DNA from 2 places in the Variovorax sp. LjRoot130 genome. Region 1 is predicted to be linked to the other one. Evidence: predicted binding sites of a transcription regulator. Region 1 holds the regulator's gene; the other holds the start of a gene.

Region 1 (7,248 bases):
CATCAATCCGCTGTATGTCGACGAATCGGGCGCCATCGCTCTCGATGCCCGCATTCGCGTCGCCGCGCGGCCGGTCGCCGGGGCGGAGCGCTTTGCGATCCTTCCGTATCCTTCGCAATGGGTCCGCACCCTGACCTGGAACGGCCGCGAGATCACGCTGCGGCCGATCCGCCCCGAGGACGAGGCGCAGCACCGGCGCTTTCTGGAGCAACTCGACCCGGAAGACATCCGCATGCGAATCTTCCAGACAAGGCGTGAGCTGCCGCGCAGCGAGCTCGCCCGCCTCACCCAGATCGACTACGACCGTGAGATGGCCTTCATTGCCGAAGGCTCCGACGCGCAGGGCGCACCCGAGACGCTGGGCGTGGCCCGTACCGTGAGCGATCCCGACCGGGTGGAGGCCGAGTTCGCCATTATCGTGCGCTCCGATCTCAAGGGCGCCGGGCTCGGCAAGCTGCTGTTCGCGCAATTGATCGAGCACGCCAGGAGCCGCGGAATCGGCCGTCTCGTGGGCATCATCCTGCGCGAGAACACGCGGATGCTGAACCTGGCGCGCGCCATGGGCTTCGAGGCCGATCCGGCGGAACCGGCCGATTCGGGCGTGCGGCGCGTGGTCAGGACATTGAACAGTCCGATCATCACCCCTTGATCCATCGCAAGGACGCCCGCCCATGTCTGGCGCACGATGGATGGCATTGAAGCCACAAGGAGCGTGCGCAATGAAGCGGAATGTTGGAGCTGCCGATCGCCTGCTGCGCATCACGGCGGGTGCCGCGCTCATCGGCCTGTCGGCTGCCGGGACGATCGGGCCATGGGGATATCTGGGCATCGTGCCCCTGCTGACAGGCCTCTTCGGCGCCTGCCCCGCCTACGCGCTGCTCGGCGTCGGCACCTGTGCCAGCGACAGCCCTCGGGGCCGGCCAGGACGACCGTGAATGTCGGCCCATCGAGGCGCCTTGGGAGATCTGCCATGTGGATGATCGTCGCGGTCTTGGTGCTGCTCGGCGCGGCGCTGCTGTGGCTCGCCCTCCAGGCGCTGATTGCCTGGATCACCCTGGATTGATGCTTCGCGATATCCCTGGCGCGCCGGCGGCTCGGCGAACGCGCAGCTTCAAGCGACACTGAAGGTATGAGCAACTCGCCCGGCCAGGCGCGGTCGTCGGCCTGGCCGTGGCGTTGGGCATCGGGCTCCTGCTCGGCTTCGAGCGCGAACGTCGCAAGGGGTCGCAAGGGCGACGGTGATCGGCGCGCCGCCGCAGGCCTGCGCACCTTCGCCGTTGCAGCATAGGCGGGCGCTTGCCGACCATCACTTCGTGCGCGGCGCCTTGGTCGCGGTCAGCGCCAACACGGTGACCCGATGTACCCTGGCCGCCATCGCGGGGGTTGCAGCTTCGCGCTGCGTATCGCCGCCGCCCTGTTTGCCAAACTCGCATGCACATGGGCCGCTGCCGTCTGGTTTGTGCTCCATTGAAGGCTAACCCGGCGCTAAGGCGCGGCCGAAGCTGTCTCTCCGCTCAGCGCCCGCCTTTTCGCCCGCCATGATTCCTCAGCGGCCTCGTGGCTCGCCTTTGCTGCCATGCGCAAGGCATCGCGCGCTGTCCGGAGATCTTCGTAGACAGCGCTCGCGGCGCTCTTGGCTTGCGCCGTGCTCGCCCCAGCGAACTGGTCGGACGCCGCCTCGATCTGCTCGAGCGCCCGATTCCAGGCGACAGAGGCTTGTTCGCTCGCCTGCGCCGCATGCTCGGCCGCTGTCTTGCTTTGGCTCGTCGCGCGATCGGCTGCAACAAGCGCCCTTTGCCAAGCGCGATGGGCGGACAGCCCGGTCTTTCGTGCCGCTTCGCCGGCCGCCTTCACGCGGCGATCAGAGGGCCGAGCTGCATACCTTCTTGCCTTGAGCAACGCCGCAGCGGCGTCCTTGGACGCGTTTCTTGTGGCCGAGGCTGCATCGAGAGCCGCCTGATATGCAACGTCATGGGCGGCCATGCCCTGCATCTGAAGGTCTGGCTGCGCGGGGCGCTGCTGGGCAGCGCAAGGGCTCATGAGCGCGGCGCAGACGGCCGAAAGTCCGATCAGCGCGATCATGTTGCGTCTCATGGTGTCTCCCTTCAGCGGCACCATATGTCGATCTGATGACTCAGGTCGATCCACAGCGCCTGAATTGCCACTGCCGCAAGCAGGCCGCCGGCAAGCCGGGTTCCCCATTCCTTGCGCGCAATGCTGGCACCTGAACGCAAGCGCTGCCACAGCCAAGGGGCCAGAACCAGCGACACGCCGCTGCCCACGGCAAAGAGGGCCATCGTCAGTGCGCCTTGCGCCGGTCCGTTGGCCAGCCCGGCAAGCATCAGCGCGGAATACAACAGACCGCAAGGCATGGAGACCCAGAGCGCACCCGTCGCGAGCACGCCGGCCATCGAACCGGTGAGCGGCCGCAGGCGCGTCGCGAGCGCGCGCCCGATACGGTGCGCCCAGAGTGGCTGTCGCCCGAGTGCGGCGAGCACCAGGCCCCAGGCGAGCACGAACACATGAAGCAGCACCCACAGAGGACGCAACGCCGCGACCTGTTCGCTTGCGAACCCGAGGCTCTGCATCGCCGCTGCGGCGGCCGCCCCGGCAGCCGTATAGCCCGCGATACGGGCCGCATGGAAGGCGACGGATGCGGAAACGGCCGGAGGGCTCGCCGAAAGCGGCGCCACACCACCATCCACCGGCACGCGCACGATGCGGATCACGCCGGCACAGGCAGCACCGCACATCGCGACGCAATGGGGCCCGCCGACCAATCCCATCAGGAGCGCAGTGCTGGCGAGCGCAGTCTGCATGATCAGACGATGCGCGAGAAGCGCGTGCGGTTGTGCTCGGCCGGGACGCGAGATGAATCGGCAGGGGCGAGGGCGAGAGATGTGTTCATTGCGGCGGTGGGTCTGGCAAGCAATGACCCACTATGCGGGCAGGTCGACCCGTCATCCTTGATGTGCATCAAGCCTGGGCGGCGCACCGCGTCACAGAATCACTGCAACCCTCGACGCCCTCCATGAAAGCCGAACACATCAAGGTCGCCTGCTCCAGTTGCACCCTGCGCGAGCTGTGCATGCCCGCGGGGCTGGAGCCGAGCGAGTTGAAACGCATCGACGAGATCGTGGCCACGCGGCGCAAGGTCCGACGACGCGAGACGCTCTTTCGCAACGGCGAGCCCTTCACCTCGCTCTATGCGATCCGCACCGGTGTCTTCAAGACCCGCGTGGCGACCGAGGATGGGCGCGACCAGGTCACCGGTTTCCAGATGGCCGGCGAAATCATCGGCCTCGACGGCATCGTCAACAACCAGCACACCTGCGACGCGGTCGCGCTCGAGGATGCCGAGGTCTGCGTGATGCCCTTTCACCGAATCGAGGAACTGTCGCGCGAGGTCGCGGCGCTGCAGCGCCACGTGCATCAGATCATGAGCCGCGAGATCGTGCGCGAGCACGGGGTGATGCTGCTGCTGGGAAGCATGCGGGCCGAGGAACGCCTCGCGGCTTTTCTGCTCAACCTCGTGCAGCGCCTGCACGCGCGCGGTTTCTCGCGCTCCGAGTTCGTGCTGCGCATGACCCGCGAGGAGATCGGCAGCTACCTCGGACTCACCCTCGAAACCGTGAGCCGAACGCTCTCCAAGTTCATGGAGGATGGGATCGTCGAGGTGGAGAAGCGCAATCTTCGCATCGTCGACGCCGAGGCGCTCCGGCGCATCGTCAATCCTCCCGGCTGTTGATCTCGGAGGCCGGCCTGGTCAAAAGCAGCGTCAGCGCGCTCGACCCTATCGCCAGCAGCCAGAAGACGAAGAAGCCGGCCGCATAGACTGTCTGGCGGGACAGGCCGACGGCCTCGCCGCGCCAGTGGAGGTCGCCGGGGTCGACCAGTGCAAACACCAGCAGTTCGGCCGCGCTCGCCAGCAGAAAGGCGGGCCAGAGAATCGACATCCAGTTGCGCGTCTTCATGACCATCAGCGCCTGGGTGCGGGCAGGTCGGCATCAGGCGTTGCCGCATGATTGCGGCCCGCCAGCGCGGGCATCAGTTTCTTTTCGATCAGATGCTTGTTGATCTCGATGCCCTGGCGGTAGTAGTCTGGCGCCACCACCGGATCGGGCGTGCGCAGGGCGAGCCAGAGCGTCACGAAGCTGGCGACGACGACCACCGCGGGCCCGGCCATCACCATCCACAGCAGCGGGAACTGCCACCAGGGTTCGCTCTTCGGGGAAGTCATCGCATGATCGTCCATCTTGTCTCCTCTTTGCCAACTCAACGAGGCACCAGGAAGGTCGCCTTCTCCGACACCTGCGCGCTGCCGTCGGCCGAGCGCACGTCGAAGTGCACGACGTGGGAACCCGCGGTGGCGCTGCCGTAGGGGAGCTGCAGGCGCACCGCGACCCAGCGCGACTGCGCAGAACCGACCTCGACCGGATCAGGCGGCGACACGCTCAAGCCTTCCAGCCCCCTGGCTTCGATGCGGTAGCGCTGTACCTGCTCGGTCGCGTTCATGATCTGCAGGCGATAGACGTTCTCGAGTTGGCCGCCCTCGACGATGCGCGCGAGCGAAGCCCGGTCGCGCACCACGTCGACCTTCAGCGGCATGCGCACGACCAGGCTCGCCAGCACCCCCATCGTCAGCGCAGCGAGCAAGCCCGTGTAGATCAGCACCCGTGGGCGCAGCACGCGGCGCAGCACCTGCCTCGGCGTCCAATGGCCGGCCATGCCGTTCTGGGTCGCGTAGCGGATCAGACCTCGCGGTGTGGCCATCTTGTCCATCACGGTGTTGCAGGCGTCCACACAGAGCCCGCAGCCGATGCACTCGTACTGCAGCCCCTTGCGGATGTCGATGCCGGTCGGGCAGACCTGCACGCACAACGAACAGTCGATGCAGTCGCCAAGTCCCTGAGCGCGGGCATTGCTGCTCTTGGAACGCACCCCGCGGGGCTCGCCACGCTCGCTGTCGTAGCTCACGATCAGCGTGTCGCGATCGAACATGGCGCTCTGGAAGCGCGCATAGGGACACATGTACATGCAGACCTGCTCGCGCATGAAACCCGCATTGCCGTAGGTCGCAAAGCCGTAGAAGAAGACCCAGAACACCTCCCACGAACCCATGCGCGTCTGCAGGAACTCCAGGCCCAACTCGCGGATCGGCGTGAAGTAGCCGACGAAGGTGAAGCCGGTCCACAGCGCGATGCCGAGCCACACGATGTGCTTGAACCACTTCTTGACCAGCTTCTCGAGCGAGAAGTCGCCTTCGTCCAGGCGCATGCGCGCGATGCGGTTGCCTTCGATCTTTTGCTCGACCCACATGAAGATCTCGGTGTAGACGGTTTGCGGACAGGCATAGCCGCACCACAACCGCCCGGCCACCGCGGTGAAGAGGAAGAGCGACAGCGCCGAGATCACCAGCAGCCCGGTCAGGTAGATCAGGTCCTGCGGATACAGCACCAGCCCGAGGATGTAGAAGCGCCGCGCGCCCAGGTCGAACAGCACCGCCTGGCGCTGCCCCCACTCGAGCCAGGGCAGGCCATAGAACACGAGCTGCGTCAGGAACACCATGGCCCAGCGCCAGCGCGCGAAGACGCCGCGCACCGTGCGGGGATAGACCTTCTGGTGCGCGGCGAACAGGCCGCCACCTTCCTTAACGGCGGCGATCGGGATCACCCGGCGCCTCACCGGGGTCGACGCGGAAGCGGCATCCTTCATGACAGCCCTAGGGCGCAGCGGCAGGCTTGTTCGACAAGCCCCAGACATAGGAGGCCAGCACATGGATCTGGGCCTCGGTCAGGCGGCCCTGCTGGGCCGGCATCTGATTGGTCCTGCCGGTGTTGATGATCGAGATGATCGCCTCCTGCCCGTAGCCGTGCAGCCAGACCTTGTCGGCCAGGTTCGGCGCGCCCATGGCGGGGTTGCCGACGCCGCCGATGCCATGGCAGGCCGCGCAGGCGCTGAACTTGCTCTTGCCCAGGCCGGCGCGGACCGAATCGTGCGGGCTGCCCGACAGGCTCAGCACATAGTTGGCGACGTTCTTGACATCCTCGGGGGTGCCGACCGCCTCGGCCATCGGCGGCATCACGCCGGTGCGCCCCCGGGTGATCGATTCCTTGATCTTCTCCGGTGCGCCGCCGTGCAACCAGTCGCGGTCGGCCAGGTTCGGAAAGCCCTTGCTGCCGCGCGCGTCCGAGCCGTGGCACTGCGCGCAGTTGTTGAGGAACAGGCGCTCGCCGATCGCCGCCGCCGCGGGTTCGCCCGCCACGCGCTCGATCGGCATGGCCGCATAGGCGGCGTAGACGGGTTCGAGGTCACGCTTGGCCTTGGCAAGGTCCTTCGCATACTCGTTCTCGGTACTCCATGCGAGCTGGCCCTGGTAGCTGCCGAGCCCCGGATACGCGACCAGGTAGGCCAGGCCGAAGATGATGGTGAGCACGAAGAGGCCGACCCACCAGCGCGGCATCGGATTGTTGGCTTCGCGCAGGTCTTCGTCCCAGACATGTCCGGTCGTTTCATCGGTCCCGCCCGGAACCTTCGCGCGGGCAACGAGCCACAGCAGCAATGCACACAGCAGGATGCTGCCCAGCGAGGCAATGGCGACATAGTTCGACCAGAAGACACTGAAGAAATCGCTCATGTTGCTCTCTCAGTCCTGTTCGAACGGCAGTTGGGCGGCGCCCTCGAACCGTTTCGCGTTGCGGCGCGAGTAAGCCCATACGAAGATGCCGATGAATGTGGCGAAGGAAGCCAGCGTGGCCACGATCCGCAAGGTGGTGATGTCCATGAGGCGCTCCTTACTTGACCGCGAGCCCGAGCGACTGGAGATAGGCCACCAGCGCATCCATCTCGGTCTTTCCCTTCACCTCGGCCGGCGCCGCGGCGAGCTGCTCATCGGTGAAAGGCACGCCCACGCGGCGCAGGGCACGCATGTGGGTCGCAGCCTCGGCTCCGTCGAGCGGCGCCTTCTCGAGCCAGGCGTAGCCCGGCATGTTCGACTCGGGCACCACATCGCGCGGGTTGATCAGGTGGATGCGATGCCACTCGTCGCTGTACTTGCCGCCGACGCGCTGCAGATCAGGGCCGGTGCGCTTGCTGCCCCACTGGAACGGGTGGTCATAGACGAACTCGCCGGCGACCGAGTAGTGGCCGTAGCGCAGCGTCTCGGCACGGAAGGGCCGGATCATCTGCGAGTGGCAGTTGTAGCAGCCCTCGCGCACGTAGACGTCGCGGCCCAGCACCTGCAGCGAA
Region 2 (7,248 bases), 100 kb from region 1:
CCTTTCTCACGATGGACCTGAAGGTGCATGGTCGCAAGGATCTCGCATTCCGCTTTCTCGACGCGTACCTGCAGTACAGCGGCGACTACGCCGGCGTGCCGGTGTTGCGCTTCTACGAGATCTACCGGGCCCTGGTGCGCGCACTGGTCTGCCGACTGCGCGCGCGCGCAGGCGCTGATGTTGCGCCGCCCCCCGAGCCGGACTACCTGGCCTGTGCGGGACAGCTTGCGCAGACCCCGGGCGACGCGCCGCGCCTGATGATCACGCACGGGTTGTCCGGCTCGGGGAAGTCGACCATGGCCGCGGCGCTGCTCGCGGCTGCGGGCGCGATCCGCATCCGGTCAGACGTCGAGCGCAAACGCCTCTTCGGACTGGGGGCGCAGCAACGTTCAGCCGATCAGCATGCCGGGATATACACGCAGGACGCGACGCAGCGCACTTTGGCCCGGTTGGCCGAGTGCGCGCGCACGGCGCTGCAGGCCGGCTACCCGGTGATCGTCGACGCGGCCTTCCTGCGCCGCGACGAGCGGCTGGCATTCCGGGCCCTGGCGGCCGAGCTGCGTGTGCCGTTCTCGATTCTTCGTTGCCGCGCGGCCGAAACGCAGTTGCGTCGGCGAGTGGTGGCGCGCGACGCCGAGGGACGCGATGCGTCCGAGGCGACCTTGGCCGTGCTGGAGCGGCAGCTTGCCACCCACGAGCCCCTGGATCCGGACGAGTGCGCCCTCGCGCTTGAAGTCGTCACGGACGAGCCGGTGGATACGGCTGCGCTGAGCGCGCGTTGGCTTGCGCTGTCCCCGTGACTCGAGCTGGCGGCGCACCGGAGTCGGGCGCACCGGATCCTCATTCAACGTGGAGGATGGGTCGCCAGCGGCCGCCGGCGGCGACGCTCAATGTGGAAGGCTCGGAGTCACGTCCGGCCACGAAAGCTCGCGTCCCATCATGGCGCGCGCATAGAGATAGTTGTTGAGCGCACGTTCACCGAGCGAATCCATGTCGACATGGCCTGCCGCGTCGCACGGGAAGGCGTAGGCGCGTCGGTCGGCGAAGAGCGGGCGGAAGCGCAGTTCGTAGCCGCTGGATGCATGCGAGGCGTTCATCACAGTCTCCTTGGCGCGCCTCGCTTCTGGAAGAGGGTAGGAAAGCGGTGAGGCACGGCCTCAATCTAGATCGACCGCTTAGCCGTACCGTCAATGCGGCGCATCCGTAGGAAACATTGCGTGAACCGTCTGTCTCATCATTCGAACGCCAAGGCGGGCGCGAGGCTCGCGGATCTCCGAGACGGGACCCGCCGCGCCTCCGATTCGATCTCCTGAGCACGGACCCAGCAGTGCGGGCGCCGGCGAGTACGCAGAATGCGCTCCGCTCCTGATCCCAATAAGGTTCGTCGACAAGAATATAGACCACCGCGCGAATCAATGAAGATCGCCTCTCTGCATGCGCGCACTCAGACCCCGTCGAACCTGAGCCTTTCCTTGAGAAAGGAGATGAATGCCTGCACCTTCGGAGAGGGCATCCGCTCCCGTGAGGAAAGCGCATTGAGTTCCTGCGGCGAGCCGATCCACTGTGGCAGAACGCGCACCAAGCGGCGCGCCTTGACATCCATCGCCATGCTCTGTTCCATAGCCAGTGAGATGCCTTCCCCTTGGCACAAAGCGTCATAGAGCAGAGCCGGATCGCTCGCCACAACGACCGGGTCGATCAGGTAGCCGCGGGGTTTGCCGCTGCCCTTTCGCAGCGGCCACACATAGCCGACGTCGCGACGCGCCTGATGCAGCGCCAGTGTCGGATGATCGCGCAGGGCTTCGGGCGTCTGGGGTGCTCCCGCGCGCCGAAGGTATGCAGGGCTTGCGAAGGTGCCGGAAGGAAAGCTCGCGAGTCGCCGTGCCACGAGGCTGGAGTCCGGCAACTCGCCGAGGCGCAATGCAATGTCGATCTCATCGTCGACCAGGTCGAGTGTTGCGTGCGAGGCCAGGATCTCCAGCCTCACGTCGGGGTAGCTCGCGCGGAAACCGGGGAGCAGCGGGGCGAACCAGCTCACGCCGAACGAGTAGGGCATGGTCACGCGCAGCCACCCGCGCGGGCCGTCGCGCAGTTGGTGTACGGCACCCTCGGCGGCCTCGAGTGTGCTGGCGATGGATCGACATTGCTCGAAATAGATCGCCCCCGCTTCGGTCAGGCTCAGCTTGCGCGTTGTGCGCCGTAGCAACTGCGCGCCCATGTACTTCTCCAGTTCGTAGACGCGTCGACTGACCGTGGTCTTGGGGATCTGCAGTGCGCGCGCCGCGGCAGTGAAGCTGCCTTCCTGTACGACGCGGACGAACACGAGCGTGTCGTTCATATCTCTTGCCATGATCAACGTCCCCTCGACGGTTCGCACGTCCGGCATTGTCCCATCTATGGTCCAGCTCTTGCCGTCCGAGTGGGCTAATCAAAACGGCTCGCTTTCCCTATCTTCGGTGCTCCACCTTCTGGAGAAACACCATGAACCTGAGCGAATACACGACCTATGACGCCGTCAGCCTGGGACAGCTCGTCGCTGCCGGCGAAATCCAGCCGGCAGAACTTGCTGCGCTCGCAAGGGCCGCGGCGGATGCCGTGAACCCCCGAATCAATGCCGTGGTCGAGCACTGGGCGCCTGAAGAATCGGATCTGGCTACGCCGGCGACCGGCAGCCCGCTCGCGGGCGTGCCGTTTCTGATCAAGGATCTCGCCATCCAGATGGCAGGCAGGAAGAACGAACTCGGCAGCCGGCTGGCCAAGGGTGTGGTCGCATCTGGCGACTCGAGTCTCATGCGCCATTTCAGGAAGGCCGGCCTGGTCACCATCGGGCGCACGACAACACCCGAAATGGCCTTCAGCACGGAAACAGAGTCCGCATTGCAAGGGGCGACCGGCAACCCTTGGGACACCCGCCTCAGCGCGGGCGGCTCCAGTGGTGGCTCCGGCGCAGCCGTCGCGGCGGGCGTGGTACCGATGGCGCATGCAACGGATGCAGCAGGCTCGATCCGCGTGCCCGCTGCCTACAACGGCTTGTTCGGCCTCAAGCCCACGAGGGGCCGCACGTCCAACGGCCCGGCCCTCGATGAAGTGTTCGCGGGCCTCGGCGTGCAACTTGGCGTCAGTCGCACGGTTCACGACAGCGCCGCCCTGATGGACGCGGTGCAGGGATACTCGGCCGGCGACCCCTACTACACCGCACCGCCCGCGGGCAGCTTCCTGTCAGAGGTGGGGCGCGACCCTGGCAGGCTGCGCATCGGGCTGATGGTCCACTCGTGGAACGGCGTGCCCACGTCGGAGCCTATTGCGCAGGCCACGCGCGACGCGGCGCGCCACCTCCAGTCGCTCGGCCATCATGTCGAAGAGGCCACGCCGGAACTTGGCGTGTCGTGGGAGGCCTTCGTCCATGCCAACGCGCAGATCTGGTGCGCCACGCTGGTGCGCTGGATCGACGGACTTGCCGCCGCAACCGGCCGCCCCATCGATGCGACGACTCTCGAGCCTTCCACGCTCGCGAACTATCGCTATGGCCGCAGCGCGAGCGCCGTCGACTTCGCCGCTGCGCTCGAAGTGCGCAATACCGTCGCGCGCGCCGTCGGTGAATGGTTCGCGAAGATGGACGTGTTGATGACGCCCACGCTCCCGCAGCTGCCGGGGCTGCTTGCGACCTACAGCGAGGGCGCCGATCGCATGAGCGGCCTGGAGTGGACGGCACGCGTCTTCCGGCATGCCTCCTTCACGCCGCCGGCCAACGTGGCGGGAACACCGGCGATGTCCGTGCCGCTGGCGGTGGCGCCGGGCGACGGCTTGCCCATCGGCATCCAGTTCGCCGCCGGCTTTGCGCGTGAAGACCTGCTGCTACGACTGGCCGGGCAGCTCGAGCAGTCGATGCCCTGGGCCGCCCGACGTCCGGCGCTTTGGGCGGGCCGGCCGTAGGCCGAAGGGTCTCTGGAGGTCAAGGCCAAGTCTTCGCGGAAATGAACCGAGGGGGCGCCTCAGTCCGTCGTGCGGACAACGATGCCGCGGCTGCAGGAGGCCCGGCGCATCATGGTGGCCGAAGTCCGTCCACGGGTCAGCTTGGCGACGCGGTTGGCCTCTTCGAGTCCGCGATTCGATGTCGGGCTGCCATCGACGGGAACAGAATGCGCTGATACGCGACCCATCCTTCGTGTGTTGGTGAGGCGACGACGCGCATCCAATCACTCGAAGGCCAGCGCGCCGGTCGGCAAGCTGACACTCGTCGGCGCCTGGACCGGTTCGCCCTTCGATTCGCCCTCCGGCGCACGAACCAGCAGAACCGGCACCGAGGCATAGCGCAGGATGTGCTCCGCGCTGCTGCCCATGACGACGCGGCCGACCCCGCGGCGGCCGTGGGTGCCGAGGACGATCAAGTCTGCGGGCCACTTGGCGGCTTCGGCATTGACCACCTGATGGACCGAGCCCGCAAAACTGTCGCACAACACCTTGTCGGCTTCGATGCCGGCGGCCCGGGCGGTGGCCGCGGCCTCATCGAGAAGGCGCCTGCCGTTCTCGCGCAGCACGTTCAGCCAGTCACCGGCGTATCCCGCGTAGGCGTCCATGGCGAGGGCGAAGGACAGTTCGTCGATCACATGGAGCAGCCGCAGCCTTCCTTGCGTGAGTTTGGCGACGCGGATGGCCTCGTCCAGGCCGTGCCGCGATGTCGGACTGCCGTCGATGGGAACAAGGATCTGCTGGTACATGACGCGCTCCTTCGGTGCAGGTTGAGACGGTCAGTATCGGAATGATGGCGCGCTGCATATTGATTTGGCGCAAAGGAAATCGATGAGCGCGCGACGAACATCAGGCCATCCGGGACTTTCGATTCGAAGGAACATCATGAAAATTCTTCTCGCAGTGGATGGCAGCGACTACACGAAGCGCATGCTCTCCTACCTGACAGCGCACAAGGACGGGCTGGGCGCGGGTCACACCTATACGGTTTTCTATGCGGTTCTCCCGGTACCACACCGGGCTGCTGCCTTCGCGGGGCCCGAACTCGTTCATGGCTACTACGAAGATGACGCGCGACTGGTGTTTGAGCCGATTCGAGCGTTCCTTTCGGAGCACGGTATCGAGGCGGCCTTGGTTCACAAAGTGGGCCATCCGGCCGACGAGATCGCTGCGTACGCAGAAGCGGGAAAGTTCGATCTGCTGGTCATGGGATCGCACGGTGCCGGCGCGTTGAAGAATCTCGTGCTCGGCTCCGTCGCCACGAAGGTGTTGGCGCAATGCACGGTGCCGGTCTTGCTGGTGCGCTGAGATGCTGAGCAAGCCGTTCGCGCGCGGCGTCCTGGCGGCGACGCTCGGCGCACTGGCGTTACTGGGCACCACGCATGCATGGCCTCGCGACGGGCCCTGTCTTGACCCGTCCGACGCGCCGAGGCAGGGCGTCGACTTCGTGGCAGCGGTGGCACGCCAGGCACCGGCTGTGGTGAGCGTGCTGGCGATCGGGCAAGGCACAGAGTGGGGCGACAACGATGACAACGGGATGCTGGCCCGATCCCGACCGGGATCGGAGCGCGCATCTGCGTCGGGCATTGTCGTCAGCGCCGACGGGTACGTGCTGACCAGCGCGCACGTGGTGCTCGGGGCCCAGGAGACAGCGGTCCTCGTAGGCGGGCAGCGTCGTTGGCCGGCCGATGTCGTCGGGCTCGACCGACGCACCGATGTAGCGCTCCTGAAGATCGCCGCGACAAACCTGCCGGTCGCTGCCATCGGCAGCAGCGCGCGCCTCTGCGCCGGAGAATGGGTGGCAGCGCTGGGCGCGCCATTCGGATTCGAGCAAAGCGTGACCGCCGGCTTGGTGAGCGCCAATCCGCGCTTCCTGCCCGGCGGCACCGGCGAGCCCCTGATCCAGACCGACGTCGCGCTCAATCCCGGCAATTCGGGGGGGCCTCTTTTTAACAAGCGCGGCGAAGTCGTCGCGATGAACTCGATGATCTATTCCGCGAGCGGCGGGTATCTAGGGGTGTCGTTCAGCCTGCCGATTGACACGGCCATGCGGATCGCCGCCGAGCTCCGGTCGACGGGGCGCGTGACGCGCGGGCAGATTGGTGCCCGGACTCAGGCGCTCACCTCGGATCTTGCGCTCGCGTTCGGGCTCGACGCTGCGTTGGGGGCGCTGATCGTGCGTGTCGATGCCGGCGGACCGGCGGCGAATGCGGGCCTTCGCAGCGGTGACGTCGTGCTGGGCGTCGACACCAACACGGCGACGGCCTACCCGGAAATCCAGCAGCGCGTTGCGGCTGCCCGCCCCGGCGCTTCGATCACGCTGAGCATCTGGCGTCGCAAGGCGCCGCTAACGGTAAAGCTCACCGTTGCGCAAAGCGCACCCGATCTTCCGCAGCGCGTCGCCTCCCGGGACGGACGCGAGCCGCGCCTGGGACTCGACCTGGTCGAGCGCACAGCCAAGCAGACGGGCGGGCTGCTCGAGCCAGGACTCTATGTGAGATCCACTTCGGGATCCGCCCAGCGGGCAGGTCTTCGCTTCGGCGACGTGATCCTGGCTGTCAACGATGTCGGCGTCTCCGGGATCAGCGATCTGGACAGAGCGCTCGAATCGGTCCCGCAGGGCGAGACCGTGGCTCTGCTGATCCGGCGCGGTTCGATCACCACCTTCGTGCCGATGACGCCGCCCATCGGGCTCACGCGCTGAGCGCTTCGAGCCGGTCGATGAAAACGACCAGCCCCGAAAGGATGCTTTTGCGTGCTGCAGCCATCGTGAACCAAGCAGCCCGGTCTGCTTCCGCGAAGTTCTTGAAGTTGCCTGATCGCGGCGGCCATTCGAGCTCGAAGGTGTTGGATTCGAGCGCCTGCGGATCGCAATCGCCTTCGAAGGCCCAGGCCGATACCAGCTTGCCGCTGCGCTGGCCAGCCTCTCCCAGGCTCGCGTGGCGCGTGCCGGGCGTAAAGCCGGTCTCCTCGGTGAATTCCCGTTTGGCGGCGTCAAGGGCAGTCTCGACGCCACTGTCGTATTCGCCCTTCGGAAAGGACCAGGCACCCTCGTTGCGCCGCGGCCAGAATGGCCCACCGGGATGCACCAGCAGGACCTCGAGCACACCGTCATTGCGACGGTACATGAGCAATCCAGCACTTCGCTTCGCCATCTGCGCGCATTGGACCATGCGCTGGGACCTTGCGCAGGTCGAGGCGACCTTCATTTGATCTGCAGCAAGGCCGCGTCCCGAACTCTATGGGAGTCTAGAGCCTTCCAAGGATTTGTATGACTCA

Evidence for each region. The regulator FNR, encoded in region 1, switches genes on or off when oxygen is low (the NO sensors DNR and NnrR bind a similar motif). The targets are predictions, from matches to a motif close to TTGATNNNNATCAA.
Region 2: ACSQ86_RS36370 (universal stress protein) is a predicted target of FNR. The motif match lies at 4,778-4,791, and genes of this name have one in related genera.

The regions. Positions count from the first base shown of each region.
Region 1 covers NZ_CAXURM020000002.1:1,472,318-1,479,565, forward strand. The annotation lists gene ACSQ86_RS36865 (bifunctional acetate--CoA ligase family protein/GNAT family N-acetyltransferase) at 1-649, shown strand, start outside; gene ACSQ86_RS36870 (YgaP family membrane protein) at 720-935, shown strand; gene ACSQ86_RS36875 (hypothetical protein) at 1,486-2,082, opposite strand; gene ACSQ86_RS36880 (sulfite exporter TauE/SafE family protein) at 2,106-2,819, opposite strand; gene fnr (fumarate/nitrate reduction transcriptional regulator Fnr) at 3,032-3,748, shown strand; gene ACSQ86_RS36890 (hypothetical protein) at 3,729-3,974, opposite strand; gene ACSQ86_RS36895 (FixH family protein) at 3,980-4,255, opposite strand; gene ccoG (cytochrome c oxidase accessory protein CcoG) at 4,276-5,715, opposite strand; gene ccoP (cytochrome-c oxidase, cbb3-type subunit III) at 5,723-6,637, opposite strand; gene ACSQ86_RS36910 (cbb3-type cytochrome oxidase subunit 3) at 6,647-6,784, opposite strand; gene ccoO (cytochrome-c oxidase, cbb3-type subunit II) at 6,795-7,248, opposite strand, start outside.
Region 2 covers NZ_CAXURM020000002.1:1,369,994-1,377,241, reverse strand. The annotation lists gene ACSQ86_RS36395 (AAA family ATPase) at 1-800, shown strand, start outside; gene ACSQ86_RS36390 (hypothetical protein) at 888-1,097, opposite strand; gene ACSQ86_RS36385 (LysR substrate-binding domain-containing protein) at 1,445-2,338, opposite strand; gene ACSQ86_RS36380 (amidase) at 2,482-3,933, shown strand; gene ACSQ86_RS36375 (universal stress protein) at 4,197-4,718, opposite strand; gene ACSQ86_RS36370 (universal stress protein) at 4,855-5,277, shown strand; gene ACSQ86_RS36365 (trypsin-like peptidase domain-containing protein) at 5,279-6,673, shown strand; gene ACSQ86_RS36360 (NUDIX domain-containing protein) at 6,663-7,124, opposite strand; gene ACSQ86_RS36355 (hemerythrin domain-containing protein) at 7,241-7,248, shown strand, end outside.